Regions from separate parts of the Alicycliphilus denitrificans K601 genome, predicted to be linked through region 1. Evidence: predicted binding sites of a transcription regulator. Region 1 holds the regulator's gene; the other holds the start of a gene.
What was found. Region 1 encodes sigma-54, which starts transcription at its own class of promoters, with help from an activator protein. Its sites were predicted from a motif close to TGGCANGNAANCTGCTTT; they were not measured.

Region 1 (15,416 bases):
TGCGCAGCCCACGTTCTGGCGTGGGGCGCACGGCGCCTGACCGGGCCCTGCACATGCCCGGGCCCGCGCTGCTGGTCGCCGATGACCACCCCCTGTTCCGCGCCGCCGTGCTGCACGTGCTGCACGAGCGCCTGCCGCAGTTCCGCACGCTGGAGGCCGCCAGCGCGGCCACGCTGGGCGCGGCGCTGCAGGAGCACCCCGAGGTGGAGCTGGTGCTGCTGGACCTGAGCATGCCGGGCGCGCGCGGCTTCTCGGCGCTGCTGCACGTGCGCGGCGAATTCCCCGGGCTGCCGGTGGTGGTCATCTCGTCCAACGACGACCCACGCGTGATCCGCCGCGCCCAGCAGTTCGGCGCCGCCGGCTTCATCCCCAAGTCCGCCCCTGCCGAGGCCATGGGCGACGCGATCGGCAAGGTGCTGGAGGGCGGCAGCTGGTTCCCGCCCATGGCGGCCGAGCGTTCCGAAGCCGACGCGGAGCTGGCCAGCCGCCTGGCGCAGCTCACCCCGCAGCAGTTCCGCGTGCTGCTGTGCCTGGCCGACGGCCTGCTGAACAAGCAGATCGCGGCGCAGCTGGGCCTGGCCGAGAACACCGTCAAGGTGCACGTCACGGCCATCCTCAAGAAGCTGGCGTGCTACAGCCGCACGCAGGCGGCCGTGCTGGTCAAGAGCCTGGAGGCCGACAACGGGCTGTGATCTTCCGGGTGCCGAAGGTTGATGGCAAAAATGGCCTCAAGCGCTTACCCAGAAAGCGCTGGCAGCTATCCTTTTTGTTCCGTCTGCAGGCGCAGCAGGGTCTGGCTCATCAGGGCCCGCAGCGCGGGCGCGCGCACCGGCTTGGCGAGGAAGCCCCAGCCGCGCTCGGCCGCCTGCCGGCGCAGCGTGGCGTCGTGCTCGGCGGTGACCAGGATCACGGCGGGCGCCTGTCCCCAGCGCCGGCACAGTTCGGCATAGACGTCGGGGCCGTGGTGGCCGCCGCCCAGGTGCACGTCCAGCAGCACCAGCAGGGGCGCCTGCCCCGGCTGCGCGGCTGCCAGCGCCTCGGGCGCGCCGCCGGCCAGCGGCACCTGGCAGCCCCAGCGCTGCAGCAGGGCCCGGGTGGCGGCGCAGGTGGGGCCGTCGTCCTCGATCACCCAGGCGCTGGCGCCGCGCAGCGGGGCGTCGTCCGCCTGCTCGGAGGCGGCGGCCGGCGGGCCGGCGGGCTGCACGGCGGCCGGGTCGCCCAGCGGCACGCGCACCGAGAACACGCTGCCCCGGCCCAGTTGCGAGCGCAGGCCGATCGGGTGCCCCAGCAGCCGGCCCAGGCGCTCGACGATGGCCAGGCCCAGGCCCGCGCCCCGGTCGCCGTCCTGGCCCTCGTCCAGGCGGCGGAACTCCTCGAAGATCTCGCGCTGCAGCGCCTCGGGGATGCCCGGGCCCTGGTCGTGCACCTCGATGCGCACGTGGCCGCCCCCGTCGCGCCGGCAGCCCACGACGATGCGCCCCCGCCGGCTGTAGCGGATGGCGTTGGAGACGAAGTTCTGCAGGATGCGGCGCAGCAGGTTCTCGTCGGTGCGCACCACGCAGCGCGTGGGCACGCAGCGCAGCGCGAGCCCCCGGCTCTCGGCCAGCACGCCGAAGTTGTGGCCCAGCACCTGCAGCAGCGGGCCCAGGGCCACGTCGCGGATGCGCACCTCCATCTGGCCGGACTCCATGCGCGCGATGTCCAGCAGGCTGCCCAGGATGGCGTCCTGCGCGGCCAGCGCGCCGTCGATGCTGTCCACGGCGTGCCGCTCGGCATCGCCCCGCAGATGGCCGCGCAGCAGCGAGGTGAACATGCGCGCGGCGTTCAGCGGCTGCAGCAGGTCGTGCACGGCGGCGGCGACGAAGCGGGTCTTGTAGCGGTTGGCCTGCTCGGCCTCGCGGCGGGCGGCGTCCAGGTCGCGCGTGCGGTCGGCCACGCGCCGCTCCAGCGCATCGGCCAGCGAGCGCAGCTCGCGCGCGGCGTTCTTGTAGCTGGTGATGTCGGCATAGCTCGTGACGAAGCCGCCCTCGGGCAGCGGGTTGCCGCGGATCTCCAGCACCGTGCCGTCGTCCTTGGCGCTCTCGTGCAGGTGGGGCGTTCCGCTGCGCAGGTGCGCCAGGCGCCGCTCGATGGCTTCGTCCACCGGGCCGGGGCCCAGCAGGCCGCGGCGGGCGTTGTGGCGCAGCAGCGCCTCGATGGGGCGGCCCACGCGCATGAGGTCGGCCGGGTAGCGGAACAGCTGCACGTAGCGCGAGTTCCAGGCCACGAGGTTCAGGTCGGCATCGATGATGACCACGCCCTGCGGCAGGTGCTCCAGGCTGCGCGAGAGGCCGGTGTCCGCCTGCTTGGCGGCCTGCACGATGCCGTCCTGCGCGGTGCGCAGCTCCTGCGCGTGCTGGCGCAGCACGGCCTCCAGCTCCTGGCGGCTGCGCTGGCGCAGGGCGGACAGGCGCTGGCGCTGGCGCACGAACAGCGCCAGCAGGAAGAGCGCCAGCCAGCCGCCGGCGCCGGCGGCCGCGGCCCAGCGGCTGTCGGCCACGCTGCCCTGCGTTGCGTGCACCAGGTGCAGCTGCCAGGGCGTGCCGGGCAGCGGCTGGCTCTGCCACAGCATGCGGCCGGGCAGGGCGGGGGCCAGCACGCTGACGAGCCGGCCGCCGTTGTCCATGCGGTCCGCCACGCGGTATTCCAGCGGGCGCAGCGGCTGGTCGGCGTACTGCCGCGTGGCGGCGAGCTCGCGGCGCCCCTCGTCGTCCAGCGGCTCCAGCAGGCGGTAGCGCCACGCGTCCTGGCTGGCCAGGAAGACCACGCCGTGCGCGTCGGACGCGAGCACGATGTCCGGCGTCTGCAGCCACTCGCGCTCCAGCTCCTGCAGCGCGATCTTGATGGCCACCAGGCCCAGGATGCGGCCGCCCTCGCCGCGGATGGCCTGCGAGAGGAAGTAGCCCGGCTCCCCCGTGGTCACGCCGATGCCGTAGAAGCTGCCGCGCCCCTGGGCCAGCGCCTGCTGCACGTAGGGGCGGAAGCTGTAGTCCACGCCCACGTTGCTGGTGGCCGTGCGCCAGTTGCTCGCGGCCACGGCCAAGCCGTCGCGGTTAAGCAGGGTGAGCGTGGAGGACTGGCTCGCGCCGTTGGCCTGCTCCAGCTTGCGGTTGAGCCGTTCCACCTCCGCCGGGCTCAGCGGGTGGCTCAGGGCATCCTGCAGCTGCGCGTCCAGCGCCAGCACCTCGGGCAGGGTGCGGTAGCGGTCGATGCGCTGGGAAAGCGTCTGCCCGTACAGGGCCAGCTGGCGCTGCACGCTGTCGCTCTCCTCGCGCAGCGAGTGCCGCCACGCCCACTGGCCGGCCGCGAACATGCTGCCCGCCATGCCGCCCAGGAGGATCAGCAGGGTCAGGAACTTGCGGCGAAGGAATGTGGTCATGGGGGATGGCGGTGTTCGTCGGTGGCCGGGGTGGTGCGGGGCGTTCCTAGGGATTTACCCTGATTCGTGGCGGGCGGCTCCCTGTGGCGGCACCTTCGGCTAATACCAATAGGTTATCGGCTCGAAAAGCGTGCGGCGGTACAAACGGCACCCTCGACGCACCCCGGTGGTGCCGTTCCCGTCCATTCCGGAGCTTTCCATGCACGCCATTCCCGCCTCCGCAGCCCAGCCCGTGCGGCTGCCCTTCTACCGGCAACTGTATTTCCAGGTGGTGCTCGCCATCGCGCTGGGGGTGCTGCTGGGCCATTTCGAGCCGGCCTACGGCGAGGCGCTCAAGCCGCTGGGCGACGCCTTCATCAAGCTCGTGAAGATGATCATCGCACCGGTGATCTTCCTGACCATCGTCACCGGCATCGCCGGCATGTCGCAGCTGAGCACCGTGGGCCGCGTGTTCGGCAAGGCCATGGCGTACTTCCTGTTCTTCTCCGGGCTGGCCCTGGTCGTGGGCATGGTGGTGGCCAACGTGGTGCAGCCCGGCGCGGGCATGAACATCAACCCCGCCGACCTGGACCAGACGGCCGTCAAGACCTATGTGGCCAAGTCGCACGAGATGACGCTGTCCGGCTTCGTGCTGGACATCATTCCCAAGACGCTCGTCAGCCCCTTCGTGGGCGACAACATCCTGCAGGTGCTGCTGGTCGCGGTGCTGTTCGGCGTCGCGCTGGCCCTGGTGGGCGCGCCGGGCCGGCCGGTGCTGAACTTCCTGGACGCCCTCACGGAGCCCGTGTTCAAGGTGGTGGGCATCGTGATGAAGGCCGCGCCCGTCGGCGCCTTCGGCGCCATGGCCTTCACCATCGGCAAGTTCGGCCTGGGCTCGCTGGTCAACCTGGCCTGGCTGGTGGGGTCGTTCTACGTCACCTCGCTGCTGTTCGTGGTGGTCGTCCTGGGCATCGTGGCGCGCCTGTGCGGTTTCTCCGTGCTCAAGCTGGGCCGCTACCTGAGGGCTGAGCTGATGCTGGTGCTGGGCACGTCCTCGTCCGAGTCGGCCCTGCCCTCGCTGATGGAGAAGATGGAGAAGGCCGGCTGCGACAAGTCGGTGGTCGGCCTGGTGGTGCCCACGGGCTACTCCTTCAACCTGGACGGCACCAACATCTACATGACGCTGGCCGCCCTGTTCATCGCCCAGGCCACCAACACCCACCTGACGCTGGGCCACCAGGTGGCGCTGCTGCTGGTGGCCATGCTCAGCTCCAAGGGCGCGGCCGGCGTGACCGGCGCGGGCTTCATCACCCTGGCCGCCACCCTGGCCGTGGTGCCCGAGGTGCCCGTGGCCGGCATGGCCCTGATCCTGGGCGTGGACCGCTTCATGAGCGAGTGCCGCTCGCTCACCAACTTCATGGGCAACGCCGTGGCTACCGTGGTGGTGTCGCGCTGGGAGAACGCGTTGGACCATGGCCGGCTCGACGCGGCGCTGAACGGCCGTCCGCTGCCGGCCCCGGTCCCGGCCGCCGAAACGCCGGTGGGCGCCGTGGCCTGATTGCCCCCGGAGGGGCCATGGGTTGAAGAGGGGCCGGCACCCCGGCTAGGATCGCGCACACTGCCGACTGCCACGAAAGACGAAAGCCCCTCCATGACCACCGAAGCCCTGCTGGCCTATGCACACATCATGGCCTTCCTCATGGCCGCCACCTTCCTGGCGAGCGAGACCGCGCTGTGCCGCATGGAATGGATGAACGCGGCGGTGGTCGAGCGGCTGGCGCGCGTGGACCTGCTCTACGGCATCTCCGCGGCCCTGATGCTGGTAACGGGCCTGGCGCGCACCTGGTGGGGCATGAAGGGCACGGCTTGGTACTGGTCGCAGCCGCTGCTGCATGCCAAGGTGACGCTGTTCGTGGTCATAGCGCTTATGTCCATCGCCCCCACGCTGCGCTTCCTGCGCTGGCGCCGCGACCTGCGCGCGCACGGCGCCCTGCCGTCGCAGGAGGCCGTGCGCGGCACGCGCCGCCTGGTGATGATCGAGGCCCACATCATGGCGCTGATACCGCTGCTGGCCGTGTTCCTCGCCCGCGGCGTGGGAACGCGCTGAAAAAGACGAGCCCCGCGGACCGGGCGGCGCGCGGGGCCGTGTGGCGCAGGCTGCCGGTCAGGCCGGCTTGTTGCTCAGGCACTCCTTCATGAAGGCCTTGCGCTCGTCGCCCTGGAGCTTCTTGGTCTTGGCGTCGGCGTTGCAGCTCTTCATTTTGTCCTGCTGCGTGGCCGGCTTGCTGGCGCTCAGGCACTGTTTCATGAAGGCCTTGCGCTCGTCGCCCTTCCTGTCGCCGGCCTCGGCGTTGCAGGTCTTCATCTTGCTTTGCTGGGCCGTGGGGGCCTTGGACGGCGCAGAGGCGCCGGCTGCGGGGGCGTCGGCCGCGCGTGCGGCGAACGAAAAGGCAAGGCCGGCGGCAGCCAGCAGGGGAAGCAGTTTCTTCATGTAATGCTCCTGCGAAAAGGGGAATGGTGAAGGGCCCGCCGGCACCACGGCGCCTCGCGGGCCACCCAGCATAACGCGGGGGCGGCTCTGCCGGATGACGGGGTGACCCGTAGAATCCGACCCCATGCTCTCCGTCAAACAGGAATTGCTCGCGGCACTGGCCGGCGAGCTGGAACGACTGTCGCCAGGCGCCAGCAGCCGCGCGGCCTTCGAATCGCCCAAGGTGGCGGCCCATGGCGACCTCGCCTGCACGGCCGCCATGCAGTTGGCCAAGCCCTTGAAGCAGAACCCGCGCGCATTGGGCGAACAGCTCAAGGCCGCGCTCGAGGCCACGCCCGCCTTCGCGCAATGGGTGGATGTCATCGAGATCGCCGGCCCGGGCTTTCTCAACATCCGGCTCAAGAATGCCGCCAAGCAGCAGGTTGTGCGCGAGGTGCTGGCGCAGGGCACGCGCTTCGGCATGCAGCCGGCGCGCGGCGAGAAGGTGCTCGTGGAATTCGTCTCGGCCAACCCCACCGGCCCCCTGCACGTGGGCCACGGCCGCCAAGCCGCGATCGGCGACGCCATCAGCAACCTGTACGCCACCCAGGGCTGGCAGGTGCACCGCGAGTTCTATTACAACGACGCGGGCGTGCAGATCGACACGCTCACCAAGAGCACGCAGCTGCGCGCCAAAGGCTTCAAGCCCGGCGACGATTGCTGGCCCACTGACGCCGACAACCCGCTGGCCAAGAACTTCTACAACGGCGACTACATCCAGGACATCGCCAACGCCTTCCTGGCCAAGGCCACCGTCAAGGCCGACGACCGTGCGTTCACGGCCAATGGCGACGTGGAGGATTACGACAACATCCGCCAGTTCGCCGTGGCCTATTTGCGCAACGAGCAGGACAAGGACCTGCAGGCCTTCAATCTGCGGTTCGATGAGTACTACCTGGAGTCCAGCCTCTACGCCAACGGCCATGTCGATGCCACTGTGGCTCGCCTGATCGCCAACGGCAAGACCTACGAGCAGGATGGCGCGCTGTGGCTCAGGAGCACCGACTACGGCGACGACAAGGACCGCGTCATGCGCAAGCAGGACGGCAGCTACACCTACTTCGTGCCCGACGTGGCCTACCACATCCAGAAGTGGCAGCGGGGCTTCCGCAAGGTGGTGAACATCCAGGGCACGGACCACCACGGCACCATCGCCCGCGTGCGCGCCGGCCTGCAGGCGGCCGACGTGGGCATCCCCCAAGGCTACCCCGACTACGTGCTGCACACCATGGTGCGCGTGGTGCGCGGCGGCGAGGAGGTCAAGATCAGCAAGCGCGCGGGCAGCTACGTCACGCTGCGCGACCTGATCGAGTGGACCAGCAAGGACGCCGTGCGCTTCTTCTTGCTCTCTCGCAAGCCCGATACCGAGTACACCTTCGACGTGGACCTGGCCGTGGCGCAGAACAACGACAACCCCGTGTACTACGTGCAGTACGCCCATGCGCGCATCTGCTCGGTGCTGCGCGGCTGGCGCGAAGACTGCGACGTGGGCGCGCTCACGGACGTGGACCTGTCCCCGCTGGAGGGGCCGCAGGCCCAGGCGCTGATGCTGCTGCTGGCCAAATACCCCGAGATGCTCGCGGCCGCGGCCGCCGGCAACGCGCCGCATGACGTCACCTTCTACCTGCGCGACCTGGCCGCCGCCTACCACAGCTACTACGACGCCGAGCGCATCCTGGTGGACGACGAGCCCGTCAGGCTGGCGCGCCTAGCCCTCGTCGCCGCCACTGCGCAGGTGTTGCACAATGGCCTGGCAGTGCTGGGTGTGTCGGCGCCAGCCAGAATGTGAGTGACCACTGATATGAAAAAGCAGCAACGCGGCGGCACCATCGTGGGCTTCATCCTCGGGGTGATCGTCGGGCTGGGAGCGGCGCTGGCCGTTGCCGTCTACGTGACCAAGGTGCCCATCCCCTTCCTGAACAAGAACGCCACGCGGGCGTCCGACCAGGACGAGGCGCAGCGCAACAAGAACTGGGACCCGAACGCCCCGCTGTACGGCAAGAACCCGGCGCGCCCCGCCGCACCGGCCAGCGCGCCCGAGGGGGCCGCGGTGGCCACCCCGGCCGAGCCGGCATCCGCTGCGGCGCCCGTGCCGCGCACGGCCGACAACCGCACGGCCGCGTCCCAGCCGTCGGCCGATCCCCTCGGCGATCTGGCGCGCGCCAAGGCCAACGCCGCGCCCGCGCCCGCCGGTGCCGACCCGTTCCAGTACTTCGTGCAGGCCGGCGCCTTCCGCACCCAGCAGGATGCCGACGCGCAGCGCGCCAAGCTGGCCATGCTGGGCTGGGAGGCGCGCGTGAGCGAGCGCGAGACCAATGGCCGCACGGTGTTCCGCGTGCGCGTGGGCCCGTTCGCCAAGCGCGACGATGCCGAGGCGCTGAAGGAAAAACTCGACGGTGCTGGCGTGGACTCGGCGCTAGTGCGAGTGCAGCGCTGAACTTTTTGCGCCGGCCGATGCTCACAACCTTCCTTGGAGCGTGAACACGCCCTAACCAACCCAGGAGTGATCCCTACCCATGAAACGCCGTGAGTTTTCCCTGTCCGTCGCCTCTGCGGCCACCGCCGCCGCACTGGGCCTGCCCGTCGCCACGCCCGCCCTGGCGCAGGCGCGCCAGTTCAAAGAGGGCAAGGACTATGTCAAGCTGGGCAAGCCCGTGGCCACCGAGGCGCCGGCCGGCAAGGTCGAGGTGATCGAGTTCTTCTGGTACAGCTGCCCGCACTGCAACACGTTCGAGCCCAGCTTCGAGGCCTGGCTCAAGGCCGCGCCCAAGGACCTGCAGGTGCGCCGCGTGCCCGTGGCCTTCAACGCCAGCTTCGTGCCGCAGCAAAAGCTCTACTACACGCTCGAAGGCATGGGCAAGCTGCCCGAGCTGCACGCCAGGGTGTTCCGTGCCGTGCACGTGGAGCGGCAGGCGCTGAACAAGGACGAGCTGATCTTTGACTGGATCGCCAAGCAGGGCGTGGACATGGCGAAGTTCAAGGAAGTCTACGGCTCCTTCACCGTCGCCAACCAGGTGCGCAAGGCCTCGCAGCTGCAGGAGGCCTACCAGGTCGAGGGCGTGCCCTCCATGGGCGTGGCGGGCCGCTACTACACCGACGGCACCATGGCCGGCAACATGCAAAACGTGCTGCAGGTCGTCGAATATCTGGCCGGCGTGGTGCGCAAGGGGTGACGCCGCGCGTTTCCCCTGCACGAGGCGCGCCCCCGGGCGCGCTTTTTGCTTTTTGTTTGCGCGGCGCCGGGCCTGCGGCGGCGAATGCGTTATTACAATGACCGCAAGAATCGTGCCCTATGAGAATCCGACTGCCCTCCCTCCTTCTGCTCGGCGCCCTGGCACTGGCCTGGCTGCCGGGCGCGCATGCCGAGAAGGCTGACCGCAACAAGCCCATGAACATCGAGGCCGATGCGCTGCGCCACGACGAGCTCAAGCAGACCAGCGTGTTCACCGGCCATGTGGTCATGACCAAGGGCACCATCGTGCTGCGCGGCGAGCAGCTGGACGTGCGCCAGGATCCCGATGGCTTCCAGCACGGCGTGGTGACGGCCGAGCCGGGCAAGCGCGCCTTCTTCCGGCAAAAGCGCGACACGCCGCCGGGCCAGCCCGACGAGTTCGTCGAGGGCGAGGGCGAGGTCATCGAATACGACGGCCGCGCCGACACCGTGAAGTTCACCCGCCGCGCCGAGCTGCGCCGCTACCGCGAGGCCCAGCTCACCGACGAGGTCAAGGGCGCGGTCATCGTCTACAACAACCTCACGGATGTGTTCACCGTGGACGGGCAGAAGACCGCGCCGGCCGGCACCAGCGCCGGCACGCCCGGCGGCCGCGTGCGCGCCGTGCTGTCGCCCAAGGAGCCGGCCTCGGGCACGGCGGCGCCGCCCGCGCGCACCGAGCCGCCCGTGCTGCGCCCCACTCCCAGCCTGGGTGGCATGCAGTGAGCGCGGTCGTGGACGAGACGCGCGCGCAGGGCGCGCCCGGGGCGCCGCAGGACGGCGCCAGCCGGCTGGAGGCGCTGCACCTGCAGAAGTCCTACGGCAGCCGCAAGGTGGTCAAGGACGTGTCGCTGGTCGTGCAGAAGGGCGAGGTGGTGGGGCTGCTCGGCCCCAACGGCGCGGGCAAGACCACATCGTTCTACATGATCGTGGGCCTGGTGCGCAGTGACGGTGGTGACATCCGCATCGACGGCCATTCGGTGGCCAACATGCCCATACACCGGCGCTCGCGCCTGGGCCTGTCCTACCTGCCGCAGGAGGCCTCGATCTTCCGCAAGCTCAACGTGGAGGACAACGTGCGCGCGGTGCTGGAGCTGCAGACGGACGCGGACGGCCGGGCGCTGCCGCGCGACGAGATCGAGCGCCGGCTCACCGAGCTGCTGCAGGAGCTGCGCGTGGACCACCTGCGCCAGTCGCCCGCGCTGGCGCTGTCGGGCGGCGAGCGCCGCCGCGTGGAGATTGCCCGGGCGCTGGCCACGCAGCCGCGCTTCATCCTGCTGGACGAGCCCTTCGCGGGCATCGACCCGATCGCCGTGATCGAGATCCAGCGCATCATCGGCTTCCTGAAGGCGCGCGGCATCGGCGTGCTCATCACCGACCACAACGTGCGCGAGACGCTGGGCATCTGCGACCACGCCTTCATCATCAGCGACGGCCACGTGCTCGCACAGGGCACGCCGTCGGAAATCGTCGACAACGCGGAAGTGCGCCGGGTCTACCTGGGCGAGCACTTCCGCATGTGAGAGACATGGGCCGCGGCACGACGCGAGGCCGGACGGCGGGGGCCGGGCCATGAAGCCCAGCCTGTCGCTGCGCGTCTCGCAGCACCTGGCGCTCACGCCGCAGCTGCAGCAGTCCATCCGCCTGCTGCAGCTGTCCACGCTGGAGCTGGCGCAGGAGGTCGAGCAGATGCTCGACGAGAACCCCTTCCTGGAGCGCACGGTGGACGACGCGCCGCTGGATGAGCCGGTCGCACCCCCGTCGGACGAGGGCGGCCGCCGGGCCGAGGATGCTACGCCTTCAGGAGCTGCTGACGCAGATTGGACGGGCGATGAGGGCCAAAACGATGCTCAAATGCCCGATATCGCCGCTCCCACCGACTGGGACGGCGACACCGACATACCGGGCGACGACCGCGAGTGGGGCAGCGATGCGCCCGCAAGCGTCGGCAGCGGCTCTGGCGATGGCGACGAGGCCGACGCCGCGGACCTGGCGCACGGCCACGAATCGCTCGCAGACCACCTTGAGCGCCAGGCCCTGGCGCTGCGCCTGTCCGAGCTGGACATGGCGGCGCTGCGCTTTCTCATCGGCTCGCTCAACGACGACGGCTATCTGGACGAGCCGCTCGAATCCCTGGCCGCGAGCCTGGCGGACACGGGCGACCCCGAGCAGCTCGATGAGCTGGTGCACCGCCTGACCGTGGCTCTGCGCCTGCTGCAGAGCCTGGACCCCGCGGGCGTGGGCGCGCGCGGCCTGGCCGAATGCCTGGCGTTGCAGCTGCAGGCGCTGGACCGGGAGGAGGAGGGCGACCCCGAGGTGATCCAGGCCGCGCTGTGCATCTGCCGCCAGCCGCTCGACCTGCTGGCGCGGCGCGACGTGCGCCGCCTGGCCCAGGCCTGCGCCGCGAGCGACGACCTCACGCGCGCCGCCATGGCGCTGATCGCGCGGCTGGAGCCGCGCCCCGGGCGGCGCTTCGCCGACGTGGAGCGCAACGTCATCGTGCCCGACGTGATCGTCAGGAAGATCGGGCGCGGCGCGCAGCAGAGCTTCAGCGTCCGCCTCAACCCCGACGTGATGCCGCGCCTGCGCGTGCACGACGTCTACGCCAACGCCCTGCGCGGCGGCAGCAAGGGCGACGGCCACCAGGCGCTGCAGGCCAGGCTGCAGGAGGCGCGCTGGTTCATCAAGAACATACAGCAGCGCTTCGACACCATCCTGCGCGTGTCCAGCGCCATCGTGGAGCGGCAGAAGAACTTCTTCGTGCATGGCGAGCTGGCCATGCGCCCGCTGGTGCTGCGCGAGATCGCCGACGAGCTCGGCCTGCACGAATCCACCATCAGCCGCGTGACCACGGCCAAGTACATGGCCACGCCCCAGGGCACGTTCGAGCTCAAGTACTTCTTCGGCTCGGGCCTGGGCACCGAGACCGGCGGCAGCGCGTCGAGCACGGCGGTGCGCGCGCTCATCCGGCAGTTCGTCGCCGCCGAGGATCCGCACAAGCCGCTGTCGGACGGCCAGATCGCCGACATGCTCAAGGAGCAGGGCATAGAGTGCGCGCGCCGCACCGTGGCCAAGTACCGAGAGGCGCTGAAGATCGCGCCCGCCAACCTGCGCAAGGCGCTATAGAAAGAGATACCCCATGGCACGCATCGTCTTCGACCTGCCGGCGCACTTCGGCTTCAGCACAGAGCTGCAGGTCTACATCAGCCACGTCAACCAGGGCGGCCACCTGGACAACGCCCAGCTGCTCAGCCTGGTGTCGGAGGCGCGCGTGCGCTTCTTCAAGTCCCTGGGCTATACCGAGGCGGACGTGGCGGGCCTGTCCACCGTGGTGGGCGACATGCTGGCGCAGTACAAGTCCGAGGCCTTCCATGGCGAGACGCTGCGTGTGCAGATGACGCCGCAGGATTTCAACCGCTACGGCTTCGACCTGGTGTTCCGCATGACGGAGAAGTCCCAGGGCCGAGAGGTCGCGCGCGGCAAGACCGGTATCGTCTTCATCGACCGGGCCGCGCGCAGGCCCGCGCCCATTCCCGAGCCCGTGCGCCAGCTGCTGCTGGTGGCCGGCTCGGCACCGTCGTAGTTCAAGCCAGCAGCCTTTGCGCGGCCGCTCCCTGCGGCAGTCTGAAGGCCGCGACCAGCTGCGCCAGGTCCTGAGACTGTTGCCGCAGCGACTGCGCGGCCGCCGTGGCCTGCTCGACCAGGGCGGCGTTCTGCTGGGTGCCCTGGTCCATCTGAGAGACGGCCGAGCCGATTTCGGCAATGCCCGTGCTTTGCTCCTGGCTGGCGCTGCTGATCTCGGCCACGATGGCGCTCACGCGGCGGATGCTGTGCTCAACCTTGCGCATGGTCTCGCCCGCGTCCCGCACCAGGCGGCTGCCGGCGTCGACCTGCTGCACCGAGTCGTCGATCAGCGCCTTGATCTCCTTGGCCGCGGTGGCGCTGCGCTGCGCGAGCTGGCGCACCTCGGCGGCCACCACGGCAAAGCCCCGGCCCTGCTCTCCGGCGCGGGCGGCCTCCACGGCGGCGTTGAGCGCCAGGATGTTGGTCTGGAAGGCGATGCCGTCGATGACGCCGATGATGTCCTCGATCTTTTGCGAGGCGCTGTTGATCCCGTCCATGGTCTGCACCACCTGCTCGACCACGGCGCCGCCCTGGCTGGCCACCTGCGACGCGTCCTGCGCCAGCGTATCGGCCTGCCGGGCGTTGGCGGCGTTCTGCTGCACCGTGGCGGTGATCTGCTCCATGGCGGCTGCCGTTTCCTCCAGCGAGCCGGCCTGCTGCTCGGTGCGCGCGGACAGGTCGTTGTTGCCGGTGGCGATCTCGCCGCTCGCGATGCGCACGGATTCGGCGGCCTCGCGCATGCGCAGCAGCACGGCGGCGATCTTGTCGGCGAACTGGTTGAAGGCCTGCGCGATCTGCGAGAGCTCGTCGCGGCCCGAGACGTCCATGCGGCGCGTCAGGTCGCCCTCGCCCGAGGCGATGCCCTGCAGCGCATCGCGCACCAGCGCCAGGCGGCGCAGCATGCGCGCCACCGCCACCGCCATCACCAGGCCGGCGGCCAGCACGAAGAGCACGGTGCTGAGCATGGCCACGTGGCCGAGCCGGTCGAGGGCGGACAGGGCGTCGGCCCGGTCGGCCGCCACGGCCAGCATCCAGGGCGTGCCCTCGACCCTGGCGGCGTAGAGCAGTTGTGGCTTGCCGTCGATGGTGACCTCGCCATGGCCCTGCTGGCCGGCCAGGCGCGTGAACAGGGCGGAATCGAGCCCGGGCGCCAGCTCCTTCACCGGCTTGAGCGCCAGTGCCTGGTTGGCGTGCGCCAGGATGTTGCCCGTGGTGCCGTCGATCAGGAAGGCGAAGCTCTTGCCAGTGGCACGTATGCCGGTGACCTTCTTCACCACCGTGGTCAGGTTGATGTCCGAGCCCACCACGGCCACCGTGCGGCCGCCCTCGATCACGGGCTGGACCAGGCTCACCGTCAACTGGCCCGTGGCCGAGTCCGGGTAGACCGGCGTGATCGCCGGCCCGCCCGCGGCCACGGCCTGCTTGTACCAGCCGCGCGCCGTGCCGTCATAGCCCGCGGGCCGGGGCTTGGTGAAGGCGTGGCGCTTGTCCGCCATGACGAAATAGGCCAGGTCCAGCCCGGCTTTTTCGGCCGCCTGCAGGAACGGCAGGGGCTGCTCCTCGCGCACGGCGATCAGCAGGGAGCCGGTGAGCTGCTGCTTGTCCGCGATCCACTGGCCCAGCTCGGCGGCGTGCTGCCGCGTCAGCCCGCCGATGCGCTCGTCCAGCGCCTGCAGCATGTTGGAACGCACCACCACGTAGGCCACCAGGGACAGCCCGAGCAGCGACAGGGTGGCGACGGCGATGCTGACCCCGATCAGGCGGGCGCGCAGGCTTTGGAACATGGTGTCTCCGTATTTGTTGTGCAATCGTGTTGAATGTTACCGTTTGTGATGAAAGGAAGTTCATGCCAGCGGGAAAGCCCGGGTGCCGCAGCGCTTATGCTTGTGGCGCTTTATGAACACCCTGCAACTCTTCCTGCCCTGCGCCGCCGGCGTCGAGGGCTTCCTGGCCGACGAGGTGCACGGCCTCACGGGCCTGGCCGGCCAGGATCTGCTGGTGGGCCGCGCCGGCGTGCTGGTGCGCGCCGCCTGGCGCGACGCGCTGCTTCTCAACCTGCACAGCCGCCTGGCCCAGCGCGTGCTGGTGCAGCTGGCCGAGCGGCCCTACCGCAGCGAGAACGACATCTACGCGCTGGCCGGCGACGTGGCCTGGGAGGCTTGGTTCACCCCGCGCCAGAGCTTCAAGGTGGAGGTGACGGCGCAGCACAGCCCGCTCAAGAGCCTGAACTTCGCCGCCCTGCGCGTGAAGGATGCCGTGGCCGACCGCTTCCGCGCCAAGGGCGGCAGCCGCCCCGACGTCGAGACGCGCTGGCCCGACGTGCGCATCCACCTGCACCTGACGCGCGAGCACGCGCAGCTGTACATCGACACCTCGGGCGAGCCGCTGTTCAAGCGCGGCTGGCGCGAGGACAAGGGCGACGCGCCGCTCAAGGAAACCCTGGCCGCCGCCATGATCGCTGCCACGGGCTGGGATCCGCATGGCGATCAGCCGCTGCCGCTGTACGACCCCTGCTGCGGCAGCGGCACCGTGGTCATCGAGGCGGCGCAGATCGCCTGCCGCATCGCGCCCGGGCTCAGGCGCCGCTTCGGGTTCGAGAAGCTCCTGCCCTACCAGGCCCATGTCTGGTCTGCTATTAAAGAGGAAGCTGCTGG
Region 2 (15,416 bases), 1.1 Mb from region 1:
AGCTCTTTTTCGCGCTTAATGAATGCGGTGACGCCAAAGTCGCGAAACACATGGGCCACGGCCATGAGCACTGCGCTCATGGAGAAAATGCCAATGTCCTGGGGCGTGAGCAGGCGGGCCAGCACGATCGACAGCACGAAGTTGGCGACCAGGGCCAGGTTGCTGACGAGGAACTGCAAGGCGACTTTTTGACGAACCGAAATCACGTGATGGGCGTCTGCGCTGAGGCCTGCTACTGGTTTAGAGCTGGTATATACGGCATATTCGAAGACATGTCATTGCGGCTGGCGTTGAAGATCGACGTACCATCTCATTGCCTCCCGTAAGCCTTCAGCAATACTGTGCGTTGGCGCATAGCCCAGCAAGGTCATTGCCTTGCCAATGTCCGCTTGGCTGTGGCGAACATCGCCAGCGCGAAAGTCGCGATAGGCTGGTTGCACCACCGGATCCACGCCGAACTGCGCCAGATTCTCCCGCAGCAATGCGAACAGTTGGTTCAAGGTGGTGCGGCCGCCCACGGCAATGTTGTAGACCTGATTGGTCGCCTCGCTGCCAATCACCGTTGCTGCGAGCAAGTTGGCCTGCACTGCATTGGCCACATAGCAAAAATCGCGACTGGTTTCCCCATCGCCGTTGATATACACAGTTTCTCTGGTGAGCAGCGCCGCAGTCCACTTCGGGATCACCGCCGCATAGGCGCCATTGGGATCCTGTCTTGATCCGAATACGTTGAAGTAACGCAGGCCAATGGTCCGGAATCCGTAGCAACGCGCAAATACTTCCGCATATAGCTCGTTGACGTACTTAGTCACGGCATAAGGGCTCAGAGGCTTGCCGATGATGTTCTCCACCTTGGGCAAAGCGGGATGGTCTCCATAAGTACTGCTGCTGGCGGCGTAGGTAAAGCTCTTAACCCCAGCATCTCGCGCTGTCGCCAGCACATTCAGGAAGCCCGTGATGTTCGCGCTATTAGTGGTGATGGGGTCAGCTAGACTGCGCGGAACGGAACCCAGTGCTGCTTGGTGAAGCACGTATTCGACGGCTTCGTTTTTGACATCTGTATTCCCGGAGCGGGCAGGAGAGAACTGCATCGCATTCCGACAGTCATTCAAGCTGCGGATGTCACCTTCGATGAAACGGAAGTTGGCCCATTGATCAGGCGTCACCAGGCTTTGTACCTCGTCCAGATTGCGCTGATGCCCGGTGGCGAAGTTGTCCAGACCGACGACACGCTGATTGAGTTTGAGCAGGGTTTCCAGCAGGTTGCTGCCGATAAAACCTGCCACGCCGGTCACAAGCCAAACATGCTGTTCATTAATGAGGCGAGATTTCAGCAGTTCGTACGCCGAGGATCGTTGGTCCATATTATTCATGCGGAACTTCCAATGATCATTCACTATTACAGCCGGCCATCTGCAGTACCCAGCGGCAAGATGCCCTTCACATCAAACAGCACGGCGTCACGTTGTCCCAAGGCCTTGATTCCGACCTCGCCCAATGTCATGAATTGATGATGTCCCACCGCCAGCACGACAGCGGCATATTGACCGGGCGCAGGCATTTCGGCCAGGCACTTCAGGCCATATTCGTGTTCAGCTTCTTCGAGGTTGATCCACGGGTCGAACACATCAACTTGGGTGTTATAGCCCTGCAGCCTGCGGACGATGTCGACGACTTTGGTGTTCCGTACGTCGGGGCAGTTTTCCTTGAACGTCAGACCGAGCACCAGAACCTTGCTGCCTAGCACTGGTAGGCCCTTGCGCAACATGAGCTTGACCGTCTGGTCAGCGACATGGTTGGCCATGTTGTCGTTGACGCGCCGACCGGCCAGGATGACCTCGGGGTGGTAACCGACTTCCTGCGCCTTATGTGTCAGGTAGTACGGATCCACACCAATGCAGTGGCCTCCGACGAGGCCCGGGCGAAAGGATAGGAAGTTCCACTTGGTGCCGGCGGCTTGCAATACTTCCAGGGTGTCGATGCCCAGCCTATGAAAAATGAGGCTGAGTTCGTTCATCAGCGCGATGTTGATGTCGCGCTGTGTGTTCTCGATAACCTTGGCAGCTTCGGCCACCTTGATGCTGCTCGCCTTATGGGTACCTGCGGTGATGATCTGTTTGTAAAGCTGGTCCACCGCCTCGGCCACTTCGGGAGTGCTACCGCTTGTCACCTTCTTGATGGTAGGCAGACGGTGTTCTTTGTCGCCAGGGTTGATGCGTTCCGGGCTATAGCCACAGAAGAAACTGACGTTGAATTCCTTGCCGCTGAACTTTTCGAGCACAGGAACGCAAACCTCCTCGGTGGCACCGGGATAGACCGTGGATTCATAGATGACCACAGCGCCCTCGGGCATCACCGTGCCGACGGTTTCGCTGGCCTTGATCAGAGGCGTCATGTTCGGGCGGTTGGCTTTGTCTACCGGAGTTGGCACTGTGACAATGAAAACACGGCAGTCCCTCAGATCTTCCGTACTGGCGCTGTATCGCAGGTGGGTTGCGGCCCTGAGATCTCCTGGGGAAACTTCCAGCGTGCTGTCTCTGCCCGACTGCAATTCCGCGATGCGTGCAGCATTGACGTCAAAGCCCAGCACAGGACGATGCTTGCCAAACTCGACAGCAAGCGGTAGGCCGACGTAGCCAAGGCCGATGATGGCAATTTTTTCGTGACTCAAGTTCATGGCTGCGGTGAAGTGGATGGGCTGGACTGCAGCACCCAGGGTTTCAATGAGTGAGGGTGGGGCGTTGCGGGCAGTACAGAGACAATTCCTAGTAGACCGCCTGCGGTGATCGTACCCCAGGCCCTTGCGGCGTGATGAACTTGTGGCGAAATTTGCAATTGATGATGACGGGTGGGCAATCAAGTTGGCGAGCCATCGCGTGGATGCTCCAACTTTGCCGCATCGGGCTCGCCATCGTCATGCAATTCGCGGGTTGGAGTGGGCTGTACTTCCTGGGGGCGTGCATCTGCATGGCTTGGCTGTTGGCAGGTGTTGCACTTCAGGTATGAATCCGTTCTTTGTAGGCGCAGCTTGAGTCGCGAATTTATCCTGGAGGCAAATATCTGAGGCGGGTTTGAATCTGCTTGGCCCAAAGAAAAAGGCGCCAAGTGGCGCCTTTTCGTGGATTTGCTGACCACCTAGCTGAATGAATGCTTGGTGGACGTGCATTTTGTTGGATCTATTTACCTCGGAACAATGGCCCAGGTGGGGTTGTTCAAGAAATCCTTGTCCATTGATGATGTTTTCGATTTCCAGAGGGTGTATGCAGTAGCTGCATTTGTGATGTTAAGGCTCGATACGGCGGCAAGCATTGCGCGTGCATTTGCTGCATATCCACCAGACCATGTCGGGTATCCATCATATTCGAGAGATCCGTTGCAGGTGACGCCCGGGAAGTTGACCTGGGCAAGCTCGCTCCAGCTTCTGATCCACTGGCCGCTTGAATTCTTAAGCTGAAGGTAGTAAGCGGGTGCCTTGGCCAGACAGAATCCTTGCGCTTCATTCATGAAGCGGCCTACTCCAAACTTGCTTACCCAATTGAGGAGTTCCATGGCTCGTGGCTCACCTGCCTCGGCGTGTTGAGCCATGACGATGGCCCAGAAGTCGTTTTGCCATGGTCCGACCGTGGTCGTATCGTACGGGTTAACCGGAGAGCTCATGGGCGACACGTCGGCCGCGGGGGTAACAACCCAATTTTGATAGAACCATTCAAGGCTGTTGGACAGCCGGCGCTGAAAGTATGCTTTCATTGCGTGCGTATCGGGGATGATGCGAGAGGCTTCTCCGAGCGCGCGCATCGTCCATGCTTGTCCGCGGACCTGATCTTCCCACAATAGTCCCTGACCAGCTCCCCGGTATGCGGGATTCATTGCTGTCAGATTCCAAGCAGCCCAGTACATCAGCTCATCTTGAAAGAATGCATCGCCGGTAACCAGATAGGGCACATAGGCATAGGAGGCCTGATGCGCAGTATCCGGTTGCCAAATGGTCGTGCCATTGACAACGGTTGGCAGTGCAGGCTGTGAGCTGCCAAGCCAGGTCGACACATTCGGAAACCGGTCCAGGTCGAGTGGCAGATTGGATGAGTCGTCGCGATAGTGGATGGGGACGGAGCCGGCTGCATCGGCATGGGCCAGCATTACCTCTTTCATCCGATCATCTTGAGAGATGAGGTACATAGCCGTCCATTGCGGCACAGGGCCAATTTCAGGACGACCGCCCGTGGTACCGAAAGCGGGCGTCAACATCAGGTTGGCCATGGGGCCAAGGTTGGCTTGAGACGTCTTGGCTTGCGTGTATTGCTTGTAGAAGTCAGAGAGCACCGCTTCTGGAATGCTCAGGCTGAGGTCATAGTTCCAAATTGCCTTGCTCGCCATGAAGTACGGCATGTTGTGGCGTACGCGCGCCTGCGGCTCTGCCGAGGCACCGGTCCATATCACCTTGTGCCAGCGGGCGTGATGGTAGTGGGTGAACTTGGGCTGGGTGTAGATGGTGCTGCCGTTGCGCTTGACGGCGAACGAATAGGTAATGTTTCCGGGGTTGGCCGTCCAGGTGCGGGTGTTTTCCATCACCACGTCGGTGCGAATGCGTTGACCGCCGTCCACCAGACGGGTGTGCAGCCTGGCCGTCAGGTGCGGGTGCGTGGCGCCGGTGGCCTTGTTCTTGAAGGGCAGGGCCACTGTGTATTCGTTGGCTACTGCACCGGACAGGCGGCGGCCTGTATTGTTGGCGATCTGTTTGACGAGATCGGCCTGGGGCTGCGCCACCAAGGTGGTGATGCTGCCGTTGGTGTCATACACCTGGGCTTCCAGTTCCAGGTTCCAGTCGGGATTGCTGGGAACGCTGGGGGTACTTGTGGATTTGGCGCCGGTGTAGAGGTTGATGATTTTGCTCTGGCCGGGCTGCAGGGTGCTGAGTTGGGTGCTGAGGACGGCGAAGCGGGCAGAGCCGTCACGGTGGGAGGAAATTTCGTCTGCCTGCAGTGGGATGGTGGCGCCGTCCACCTTGGCAACAAGCCCTTGGGTGGTGAACTGCCAGTCCCCGGCCTTGAATGGCTGCCCGAATGTGACGGGCACGGAGGCCTGGGCCTGGGAACCGGTGGATGCGACCTCTACGCAGGTGAGCGCATCGGCCGCGCAGCTAAAAGGCGCCTTCGGGATCAGAGTGGGCGCAGACGGTAGTGTCGGGGTTGTAGGGTATGTGGTTGACTGTGATGGCTGGGTTGATGATGTCGTTGATGAAGACGACGCCACGGGCCTGAAAGTAATCGACGTAGACGCTGCGCTTGTTGTGACCGGCGACATCGCCTCTGCAGCCAATTCGCCGCCGTTGCTGCCGCCTCCGCAGCCCGACAAAGTGGCCAGGACTAGCAGGCCCGACAATGGCTGGTGGTAGCGGCCCTTGGAAAACTGGGTCCGAATCAGTGAAGTTTTCATATATGGCTTTTGGCACTCAATGTGGATGCGTTCAGGTACTTATCGGCATGCGTTTCGACCGCTGTAGCCGTGATGCCAGGTACTAAGAGGTAGGTATGGGGGGTGGTTTCCCTAGGGTAGAACCGCTCAATGAGCGATTGCAGATGGTTGTGGCTACGAACGAGGCGGAGCCCAGCCCAGGGAGCGACGCATTGTCTGGGTAGGCGCAACGCAAGGCGTAACTGGTTGTCGCGGCAAGGAATTGCTGGGATTTCCAGTGTTACTCGGGCCGTAGCTTCGCCTAAGTCGAATGATGCGAGAACACAATTTTTACTATCGAAACGACTACACACATATAAGATGACCCGCTGTATTTCAGATGAGAATGCAACGGAACGGGTTGTGCAATGCGCGCCATTTGTGGAGGAAGGTTGCGTGCTCGGCGACGTTTTTCAGTCTGAGGCCTGGTTTGCCAACCTGCTGGCTCATGGCTTTGAGCGGCCTCCGCGCGGACACTGGGCTTTGCCGCTGCCCTCGCGTTCCAGTGAGCCAGTTCACTTGCACCTGATGCAGGAGTCTTCGGCTGGCTCTTTGTGTTCTTTAAGCAACTATTACAGCTGCCTTTATGGCCCGGTAGGCTCGACCAGGGCGATCCAGGACGTTTCTGTTGCTCAGTGGCAAGCGGCTGCACATGCCTTGCGACAGTTGCCGGGCAGCAGTGTGTTGCGCCTGCAGCCGCTGGATGCGGATGGCGCGTGGCTGGCGGGGCTGGAAGGGGGACTGCGCGCCGCTGGCTACTGGACGGATCGGTTTTTCTGCTTCGGGAATTGGTACCAGCCGGTGCCTGGCGGGGGCTTTGCCGATTATTGGCGGCAACGCCCATCGGCCCTGCGGCACAGCGTGGAGCGCGGGCGGCGCCGGCTGGACCGGGCGGGAGGGGCTTGGCACATCGACATCATTGCCGATGCGTCGCCTGGACTGGATGCATGTCTGGCCGCGTACCTAGCGGTGTATGCCAAAAGCTGGAAGTCGCCCGAGCCTTGTCCGGATTTCATGCCGGCCCTGGTGCGCATGGCGGCGCGTGAAGGGTGGCTGCGCCTGGGGGTGTTGTGGCTGGGGGAGCAGCCCCTGGCCGCGCAGGTCTGGCTGGTATGTGACGGGAAGGCCAATATCTACAAGCTGGCCTATGTGAAGGGACAGGAGAGGCTGTCCGCCGGCTCGGTGCTGACGGCAGCCCTCATGCAGCGCGCCATGGACGTGGACCGGGTGCTGGAAGTGGACTATCTGAGCGGCGACGATGCCTATAAGCGCGACTGGATGGCGATGCGGCGCGAGCGGGTGGGCCTGGTGGCGTTTGACCCGCGTCGCCTTCCTGGCCTGCTGGCCGCGGGGCGGCATTTTGCGGGGAGGATGCTGCGGCGGCGCTGATCGGGTTGGTATCTTGGCAACTCTGGGATGGCTCCCTGAATCTTCGAGCCAAAAAAAAGGTGGCCGGAGCCACCTTTTATGCGTGTGGGCCTCAGACTAGGCTTACTTCGCACCCTTTTGCTTGCGGCGCGACACAAAGGCCAGACCGGACAAGCCCAGGCCCAGGAGAGCCAGCGAACCGGGCTCCGGAACCTTGGTCACGGACTCGACGTAGACGACCATGTCGTTGTAATCCCTGTCCGAGCCGCCGCTCAGAGACTGGTCTTCCCATCCCAGGACATAGCTGGAAGACCCCCATACGCCAGTTGCACGACCCGGGAACTGGACCGTGTCTCCATCGCCCTGGTAGCTCACCATTTGCTCGTTTCCGCCATTCTGGCTAGCCTGCGAGAAGAATGTGCCCCCGGGGCCGCTCAGGTAATAGCCGAACGTGCTGGAGGTAAACAGCATGCTTCCGAGTATGCCGCCGTTGGTAAGGTCCACTGCCTTGAATTGATTGGAAGCATCGACGGTGATGGCCACTTGAGCACCGCTGCTGGCGCTGCCAGAAAACAATTGCAACTGGGTAGCTGTGTTGTAGGGGTCGTAAATACCGAACGTATTGATGTTGGCATTCCCGGCGATCTCAAGGATCATGGTGGCAATGGAACCACCAGATGCCTCGATCTGGAACAGTTCTGCGCCAGCTTGATTTGTGTTGACGTTAGGCGCGGCAGACACGGGCGAAGCGCCTGGGCCGCCGTATGCGTTGTTGATGATGGTTTGCAGCGATGTTTCGGAACCGGGCAAAACCGTGGCAGCGAACGCGCCGGTAGACATGGCAAGGACTGCAGAGGCTACCAACGTTTTGAGTGCTTTCATGATGAACTCCTTTGAGTGACATTCCACCGAATGCGGGATGCACTGCCATAAGCATGTTGCGTGCCAAATAATAAAATCAACAACTTATGTGCGAGCGGTCTGTGGGGTGTAAAAAAATCTGACGGTCCTGGCCCTGCTGAAGAGGGGCGCCGCTCGCAGCTGAAAGCTGCGCTTCCTGCCGTTGGCTGTCGTGCCTATGCCATGGCGCCGAGCCACGCCAGCGTCAGGTCTTCCACTTGCAATTGCCAGGCCGGTTGCGAGAAAGTGTGGTCGGCGCCGGCGATGTCGTGCCTGCTCACGCCAGGGCGCTGCAGGACATGGCTCCAGGCCGATTGCGTGGCTGTGTACTCGACAAATTCCTGCGCCGTCAGGTCGCGCTCGCTCAGTATGAGAAGGATTTTGCCCTCGAACGCTTGCCAGGCATGCGCCATGCGCTCTTGAAATGAGAGTGAAGGCGCTACTGCATGCCGCATAGCGCGCAGGTTGTTCCATGCGCTACGCAGCGCCGTCAAGCCTACGCCGCCGCTTGCCAGCTTGCGCCAGAAGTCTGGCTCCAGGATGCGCTGGCGGTAGTAGTGCTTGACCCGCGCACGTGCCAGGCCGGCTTCGGACCGCACCCAGGGATTGAGCAGGGCCAGGCCGGTCACGCTCGGATCCTGCGTTGCCTGCATGTACAGCAGGCTGGCCGAGGCCCCGTCGCACAAGCCCCAGAGCACGGCGTGCCGAACGGGCGCGGCGCGCAGCATCGCCTCCACGGCGGCTGCAATATGGGGGGCGGTGTTTTCGAATGGCACGGGTTCGCCGGGACTGTCGCCCATGCCCGGCAGGTCGAAGCGCAGCACGGGGTGGCCGGCGGCTGCCAGGCGGCGGGCCAGTCGCACGAACTGCCGGTGGCTGCCCACGCGGTGCTGGGCGCCACCTACCACCACCACTACGCCAATGTGCCGCATGGGGGTATCCGGCGCGGGCAGGGTCAGGATGCCCAGCATGTCGAAGCCGTCGCCGGCTATGTGAATGGGCTGTTCCTGGACGTTCATGCCTGGGGCGGGTGGGTGAGGGCGGCCAGGGTGGCCTGGACCAGGGCGGGGGCTTCGTCGGTGCCCACGGTTTGCCAGAAGGGCGGGCTTTCCACGGCTTGTGCCTGTACCTGCCAGCCCGCGGCATGCCAGGCCGAGAGTTGTTTGCCGGCGGCGGGGCTGAGCGAGGGTGTTTGCGCGGCTGATGTTTCCAGCCACACCAGCCGCCCCGGCTGCAGCGAACCGGGGTCGGGCATGTGCGCCTCGGCCAGCCCTTGGGCCAGTCGGGGGCTCAATGTGTAGCCGGCAATGGCGATGGCCAGCCCTTGTGCTAGCGTCTGTGAGGGGGGCGGCTCACCCGTGCTGCCGGCGCCCAGCCACTGGCTGGCGGCGCGCAGGCGCAGGAACTGCTGCAGCATTTGCTGGCCGCTGGCCACGGGCTGCCAAAGCAGCAGGTGGGTGGGCGCAGTCCCTGGTGCCTGCAAGAGGGCGGCCAGCTGCGCCGCAAGCAAGGCGCCAGAGCGCATGCCCCAGAGCCACAGGGGGCCGCTGGCGTGGTCGTCCAGCCAGCGATGGGCCTGCTGCGCGTCGTGCAGCCAGGCGGCCCAGGTGGCGTCGGCGAAGTCGCCGGCGCTGTCGCCGCAGCCCAGCAGGTCGATCTGCAGCACGCCATAGCCGGCCTGCGCGAGTGCGCGTGCCTGCCCGGCCACCACGCGGCGGGTGCTGTTGAGCTCTTCGGCGAAGGGGTGCAGGTAGAGCACGCGCCCCAGCGGCGTGGCGCCTTGCGGGGGGTGGAAAAGGCAGAAGCGCTGACCGGTGTCGGTCGTAAGGAAGAAGGCCTGCGGCAGGGCGGCGCGCGCGCGGGGGCTCATCTCATGAGGCTTGTCGGGCCAATGACTGCTCCACCAGGTCGCACAGGCTGCCCACGGTGGCGAAGACTGCGCCATGGAGTTCATCGTCGCTGAAGGTGATGGCGAAATGGTTCTCCAGCCCGGTGATGACGGCCAGCACGGCCATGGAGTCGAGCTCGGGGAGGGACCCGAGCAGCGGGGTGTCGCGATCGAAGGCTGTGGCGCGGCCTTGCAGGCTGAGGGCGTTGTCGAGCACGTGCAGGACTTGTTCGGTCAGGTTCATGGCGGGGGAGGGGGAGGAGACGGGACTGCGTTTGATTCTAGACACTTGACGGGCGGCCGTTGGGGGCCTGGCAATGGCTTAACATGCGCCGCATGCCCCAAGAGTCGGACTTCCAAAGGGGAATTCCCCCTGTTCTGTTACACGAGCTGCCAGCCCGGGCCGCCGCCTGCTGGCCCGATCGCACGGCGCTGACGGTCGATGGGGCGCACCTGTCCTATGCCGGCCTGCAGTCGCAGATCGAATGCTGCGCCGCAGGCCTTTTGGCCTTGGGGCTGGAACGGGGCGCGCGCGTCGCGGTGTACCTGGAAAAGCGCGTGGAAGCCGTGGTGGCCAGCTTTGCCGCACCGGCTGCGGGCGGGGTGCTGGTGCCGGTGAATCCGCTGCTCAAGGCCGGGCAGGTGGCGCACATCCTGCAGGACGCCGAGGCGCAGGTGCTGGTGACATCTGCGGCGCGGCTGGCCCTCCTGGCGCCGGCGCTGGCCGATTGCCCCGGGCTGCGGCACGTGGTGCTGTGCGATGAGGGGGCGCCGGGTGCGTCTGCCCCCCTGGCGGGCGGCATCGCCCTGCATGGCTGGCCCGAGGTGCTGGCCGGCCGGCCGGCCGGCTTGCCCCAGGCGCTGGACATGGACGTGGCGGTGATCTTCTACACGTCCGGCAGCACGGGCCGGCCGAAAGGCGTGGTGTTGTCGCACCGCAACCTGGTGAGCGGGGCCGTCAGCGTGGCGAGCTACCTGCACAACCATGCCGACGATACCCTGCTGGCCGTGCTGCCGCTGTCGTTCGACGCCGGGTTCAGCCAACTCACCACGGCATTTCTGGTGGGCGCGCGCGTGGTGCTGCTCAACTACCTGTTGCCGCGGGACGTGCTCCAGGCCATGGTGCGCGAACGGGTGACGGGCCTGACGGCCGTGCCGCCGCTGTACATGCAGCTGGCCGCGCAGGACTGGCCAGCCGCGGCGGCGCAGCATTTGCGCTACTTTGCCAATACCGGCGGGCACATGCCGCGGGCCACGCTGCAGCGCCTGCGCAGCCTGGCGCCGACGGCGGCGCCCTACCTGATGTATGGATTGACCGAGGCCTTCCGCTCCACCTACCTGCCGCCCGAGGAAGTGGACCGCCGGCCGGACTCGATCGGGCGGGCGATACCGAATGCCCAGGTATGCGTGCTGCGGGACGATGGCACGGAGTGCGCGGTCGACGAGCCCGGCGAGCTGGTGCACCGCGGCGCCCTGGTGGCCCTGGGCTACTGGCGCAGGCCCGAAGAGACGGCACTCCGCTTCAGGCCCTGGCCGCCCGCCTTGCTGGCTGCCGGGGGCGGCTGGGCCGCGCCGGAGCTGGCCGTGTATTCGGGCGATACCGTGCGCCGCGACGCGGATGGGTTCCTGTACTTCGTGGGCCGGCGCGACGAAATGATCAAGACGTCGGGCTACCGTGTCAGCCCGACCGAAGTGGAAGAGGTGCTGTATGCCAGCGGCCTGGTGGCCGAGGCGCTGGTGTATGCAAGGCCCGACGACGCCCTGGGCAGCGTGATCTGCGCGGCCCTGCTGGCTTCGCCGAGGGCCAGCGGCCATGCGGGCGATGACAACGCGGCCCTCATGGCCCACTGCAGCAAGCACCTACCGGCCTTCATGCTGCCCAAGATGCTGCAATGGGTGGAGCAGCCGCTTCCGCGCAGTCCCAACGGCAAGCTCGACCGTCAACGCTGGATGCTGGAGCATGGATCAATTTGACACGACCCACGATGAACTGCGGGTAGGCGGGCTGCCGCTGTCCCTGCTTGCCGAGCGGGTGGGCCAGACGCCTTTCTATGCGTACGACCGCTCCCTGATCGCGGCGCGCGTGGCCGGCGTGCGGCAGGTGTTGCCACAGGGCGTGCTCCTGCACTACGCCATCAAGGCCAACCCCATGCCGGCGCTGGTGGGCTTCATGCGCCCGCTGGTCGACGGCATGGACGTGGCGTCGGCTGGAGAGCTCAAGCTGGCGCTGGATGCCGGCGCCGATCCCCAAACCATCGGATTTGCCGGGCCTGGCAAGCGTGATGCCGAGTTGCGCCAGGCGGTTGCCGCCGGGGTGCTGCTGCATGTCGAGTCGGCGCGCGAACTCGAGGCGCTGGCCGCGTCCGCCCAGGCGCTGGGGCGGCCGGCGCGCGTGGCATTGCGCATCAATCCGGATTTCGAGCTGCGCGGCGCCGGCATGCACATGGGCGGCGGGCCCAAGCCCTTCGGGATCGACGCCGAACAGGTGCCGGCCATGCTGCGCGCCATGGCGCGCGATGGCCTGGCGTTCGAGGGCTTTCATATTTACCCGGGCTCGCAGAACCTGCGCGGGAACGTGATCGCGGAAAGCCTGCACCGTTCGGTGGAGCTGGTGCAGCGCCTGGCGCACGACGCGCCTGCACCGGTGCGCTACGTGAACCTGGGGGGGGGCTGGGGCATCCCGTACGTGGCGGGCGAGCGGCGCCTGGAGCTGCCCCCCGTGGCCGACGCCTTGGCGCAGGTGCAGGCGGCGCTCGGGCGCGCATTGCCCGAGGCGCAGATGGTCCTGGAGCTCGGGCGGTATCTGGTGGGCGAGGCGGGCATTTACGTGGCCCGCGTGATCGACCGGAAGGTGTCGCGCGGCCAGGTTTTCCTGGTGACCGACGGCGGAATGCACCAGCATCTGGCCGCCTCGGGGAATTTCGGCCAGGTGATCCGGCGCAACTATCCCGTGGTGATTGGCAATCGGCTGCAGGCGGCCGAACGTGAATCGGCCACCGTGGTGGGACCGCTGTGCACGCCCCTGGACGTGCTGGCCGAGCGGATGGAACTCGCCGTGGCGCAGCCCGGTGATCTGGTGGTGGTATTGCAGTCCGGCGCCTATGGGGCAACGGCCAGCCCGCAGGCGTTTCTGGGGCATCCGCCTTGTGCCGAGGTGCTGGTCTGAATATGGACGGCAGTGAAAGCGCGGTGATCTATTCGGGGTGGGCCTGGGCCGCGGTTGCCTACGCCCTGCTGTCCCTGCGCCTGGTGCAGCAGGAATACCTGAAAAAGCCCGTCAATCGCATCGCCATGGCTATGCTGGCGGCAGCGCTTCTCTCCGTTGCCTGGAGTGGATTCAGTTTTCTGGCGTTGACGGTGAATGCCGCATGGTGGCTGGGTGCGCAGTCGGCAGACATATTGCGCTACCTTGCCTGGGGCGTTTTTGTCTTCCTGTTTTTCAACCGCAATACGGGCGACATTTCCAGCCCCTGGTACCGCTGGTGGCCGGGGCTTGCGGTGCTCGCCGTGCTGGGCGCGCCGCCGCTCGTCGTGGGCATGCACGCCCTGGCGGGGCCGGCGGGACATGTGTTCGTCATGGTCCTGCTGGCGGTTGCCGGGCTGGTGCTGGTGGAGCAGTTGTTCCGCAATCTCCCCGAGGATGCGCTGTGGAGCGCCAAGCCCGTGTGCCTCGGATTGGCGGGCACATTCCTGTTCGATCTGTACCTGTTTTCCCAGGGATTGCTGCTGCAGGGCCTGGATCCCGACGCCCTGAAGGTGCGCCCCTTCGTGCATGCGCTGATGGTGCCGCTGCTGCTGCTGGCCACGACGCGGCACCGCAACTGGATCGCCAAGATACGCGTCTCGCGCAAGGTGATATTTCACTCGGCGACGCTGGTGCTTGTGGGGCTGTACCTGCTTTTCATGGCGGGGGTGGGCTACTACGTGCGCTACTTCGGCGGCGAATGGGGTGGCGCCCTGCAGCTGGGCCTGGTTTTCGTGGCCGCGGTGCTGGCGATTGCCTTCGTGCTTTCCGGTTCGTTGCGTGCGAAGCTACGGGTTTTCCTGGGCAAGCACTTCTTCCGCTACCGCTTCGACTACCGCGAAGAATGGCTGAAATTCACCGCCACGCTGTCGAGCCAGGACCAGCCCCAGGAAGCCGGCCGCAGCGTGATCCGCGGCCTGGCCGACATGTTGGAGAGCCCTGCGGGCGCCTTGTGGCTGCGGCGCCCCGAAGACGACCAATACCGGCAGGTGGCGCGGTGGAACCTTGCCCCGGCCACGCAGACGGTGGATCGGCATGCAGAGCTGCTGGAGTTCATGCGCGCCACCGGCTGGGTGATCAATCTAGAGGAGCTGCGCGCCGAGCCCGTGCGCTACAACGACCTGCGCCTGCCCGAATGGCTGGCGGAGTACCCGCAGGCCTGGCTGCTGGTTCCGCTGTGGCAGGGCAAGGACCTGCTCGGGTTCGTGCTGCTGGCCAGCCCGCGCACGCGGGTGGACGTGAACTGGGAGGTGATCGACCTGCTGAAGACCGCAGGGCACCAGGCGGCGAGCATCCTGGCGCAGATGCAGGCCACCGAAGCCCTGCTCGAGTCGCGCAAGTTCGAGGCGTTCAACCGCATGTCGGCCTTCGTGGTGCACGACTTGAAGAACATCGTCGCCCAGTTGTCGCTCATGGTTAAAAACGCCAAGCGGCTGCAGAACAACCCGGAGTTCCAGGCCGACATGCTGATGACGGTGGAAAACTCGCTGGAGCGCATGCGCCAGCTCATGCAGCAACTGCGCCAAGGGGCCGCCTCCGGCGCCGCGTCCGCGGGCGTGGATCTGGGCAGGATTGCCGAAAGGCTGGCCGCCGAGGCCCTGGGCCGTGGGCGCACGGTGCAGCTGGAGGCCTCGTCACAAGTTTTCACCCGTGGACAGGCCGACCGGTTGGAGCGCATCATCGGCCATCTGCTGCACAACGCTTTCGATGCCACCGATGCCGATGGCCGGGTCTGGGTGAAGGTCGATCGCTTTGGCAGCCACGCCCGCATCGAGGTGGGGGACGAAGGCCAGGGGATGACCGAAGAATTTGTCCAGACGCGCTTGTTCAAGCCGTTTCAGACGACCAAGGAGGCAGGCATGGGGATAGGCACGTATGAGAGTTTCCAGTACGTGCAGGAGCTCGGGGGCAAGATCTCCGTGGACAGCAAGGTCGGCAGGGGCACGGTGGTGAGCCTGTTGCTGCCCCTGATAGAGATCAGCCGTGATTCCGATTTGCATCTATAGGAACATGCATGAGTACGGATAAATTGCAGCAGCCCCTGCTGGTGGTTGAAGATGATCTGGCGTTGCAAAAGCAGATCAAGTGGTCGCTCGATCGCTTCGAATCCGTCACCGCCCATGACCGCGAAAGCGCCATGACGCAGGTGCGCCGGTACGCGCCTGCCGTCGTGACCATGGATCTGGGCCTGCCGCCGGATGCCGACTCGGTGTCCGAGGGGTTCAAGCTGCTGGAGCAGATCCTGGCAGCCGCCCCCGACACCAAGGTGATCGTGCTGACGGGCCAGAACGACCAGTCCAACGCGGTCAAGGCCGTGGGCATGGGCGCTTACGATTTCCTGGCAAAGCCCTTCGAGCCCGAGGTTCTCAACCTGTGCGTGGAGCGCGCGTTCAGGCTGCACCACCTGCAAGCGGAAAACAAGCGCCTGAGGGCCATGCAGATGCCCGACGCCCTCTCGGGCCTGGTGACGCGCGACCCGCAGATGCTGCGCATCTGCCGCACCATCGAAAAGGTTGCAAACACCAATGCCTCCGTCATGCTGCTGGGAGAAAGCGGCACGGGCAA

Region 2: ALIDE2_RS03555 (DUF4114 domain-containing protein) is a predicted target of sigma-54. The motif match lies at 7,750-7,767, and genes of this name have one in related genera.

What each region holds. Positions count from the first base shown of each region.
Region 1 covers NC_015422.1:4,637,083-4,652,498, reverse strand. Annotated here, with positions in the region: gene ALIDE2_RS22025 (LysR family transcriptional regulator) at 1-40, shown strand, start outside; gene ALIDE2_RS22020 (LuxR C-terminal-related transcriptional regulator) at 54-692, shown strand; gene ALIDE2_RS22015 (hybrid sensor histidine kinase/response regulator) at 758-3,418, opposite strand; gene ALIDE2_RS22010 (dicarboxylate/amino acid:cation symporter) at 3,618-4,955, shown strand; gene ALIDE2_RS22005 (DUF2214 family protein) at 5,049-5,504, shown strand; gene ALIDE2_RS22000 (PsiF family protein) at 5,562-5,888, opposite strand; gene argS (arginine--tRNA ligase) at 6,013-7,716, shown strand; gene ALIDE2_RS21990 (SPOR domain-containing protein) at 7,729-8,364, shown strand; gene ALIDE2_RS21985 (thiol:disulfide interchange protein DsbA/DsbL) at 8,444-9,100, shown strand; gene lptA (lipopolysaccharide transport periplasmic protein LptA) at 9,220-9,864, shown strand; gene lptB (LPS export ABC transporter ATP-binding protein) at 9,873-10,661, shown strand; gene ALIDE2_RS21970 (RNA polymerase factor sigma-54) at 10,711-12,264, shown strand; gene ALIDE2_RS21965 (acyl-CoA thioesterase) at 12,278-12,721, shown strand; gene ALIDE2_RS21960 (methyl-accepting chemotaxis protein) at 12,723-14,546, opposite strand; gene ALIDE2_RS21955 (THUMP domain-containing class I SAM-dependent RNA methyltransferase) at 14,659-15,416, shown strand, end outside.
Region 2 covers NC_015422.1:736,909-752,324, forward strand. Annotated here, with positions in the region: gene ALIDE2_RS03525 (oligosaccharide flippase family protein) at 1-179, opposite strand, end outside; gene ALIDE2_RS03530 (NAD-dependent epimerase/dehydratase family protein) at 276-1,373, opposite strand; gene tviB (Vi polysaccharide biosynthesis UDP-N-acetylglucosamine C-6 dehydrogenase TviB) at 1,400-2,677, opposite strand; gene ALIDE2_RS03545 (hypothetical protein) at 3,181-5,433, opposite strand; gene ALIDE2_RS03550 (GNAT family N-acetyltransferase) at 5,848-6,840, shown strand; gene ALIDE2_RS03555 (DUF4114 domain-containing protein) at 6,943-7,701, opposite strand; gene ALIDE2_RS03560 (hydrolase 1, exosortase A system-associated) at 7,896-8,738, opposite strand; gene ALIDE2_RS03565 (hydrolase 2, exosortase A system-associated) at 8,735-9,589, opposite strand; gene ALIDE2_RS03570 (acyl carrier protein) at 9,591-9,851, opposite strand; gene ALIDE2_RS03575 (acyl-CoA ligase (AMP-forming), exosortase A system-associated) at 9,935-11,581, shown strand; gene ALIDE2_RS03580 (pyridoxal-dependent decarboxylase, exosortase A system-associated) at 11,568-12,773, shown strand; gene prsK (XrtA/PEP-CTERM system histidine kinase PrsK) at 12,776-14,857, shown strand; gene prsR (PEP-CTERM-box response regulator transcription factor) at 14,866-15,416, shown strand, end outside.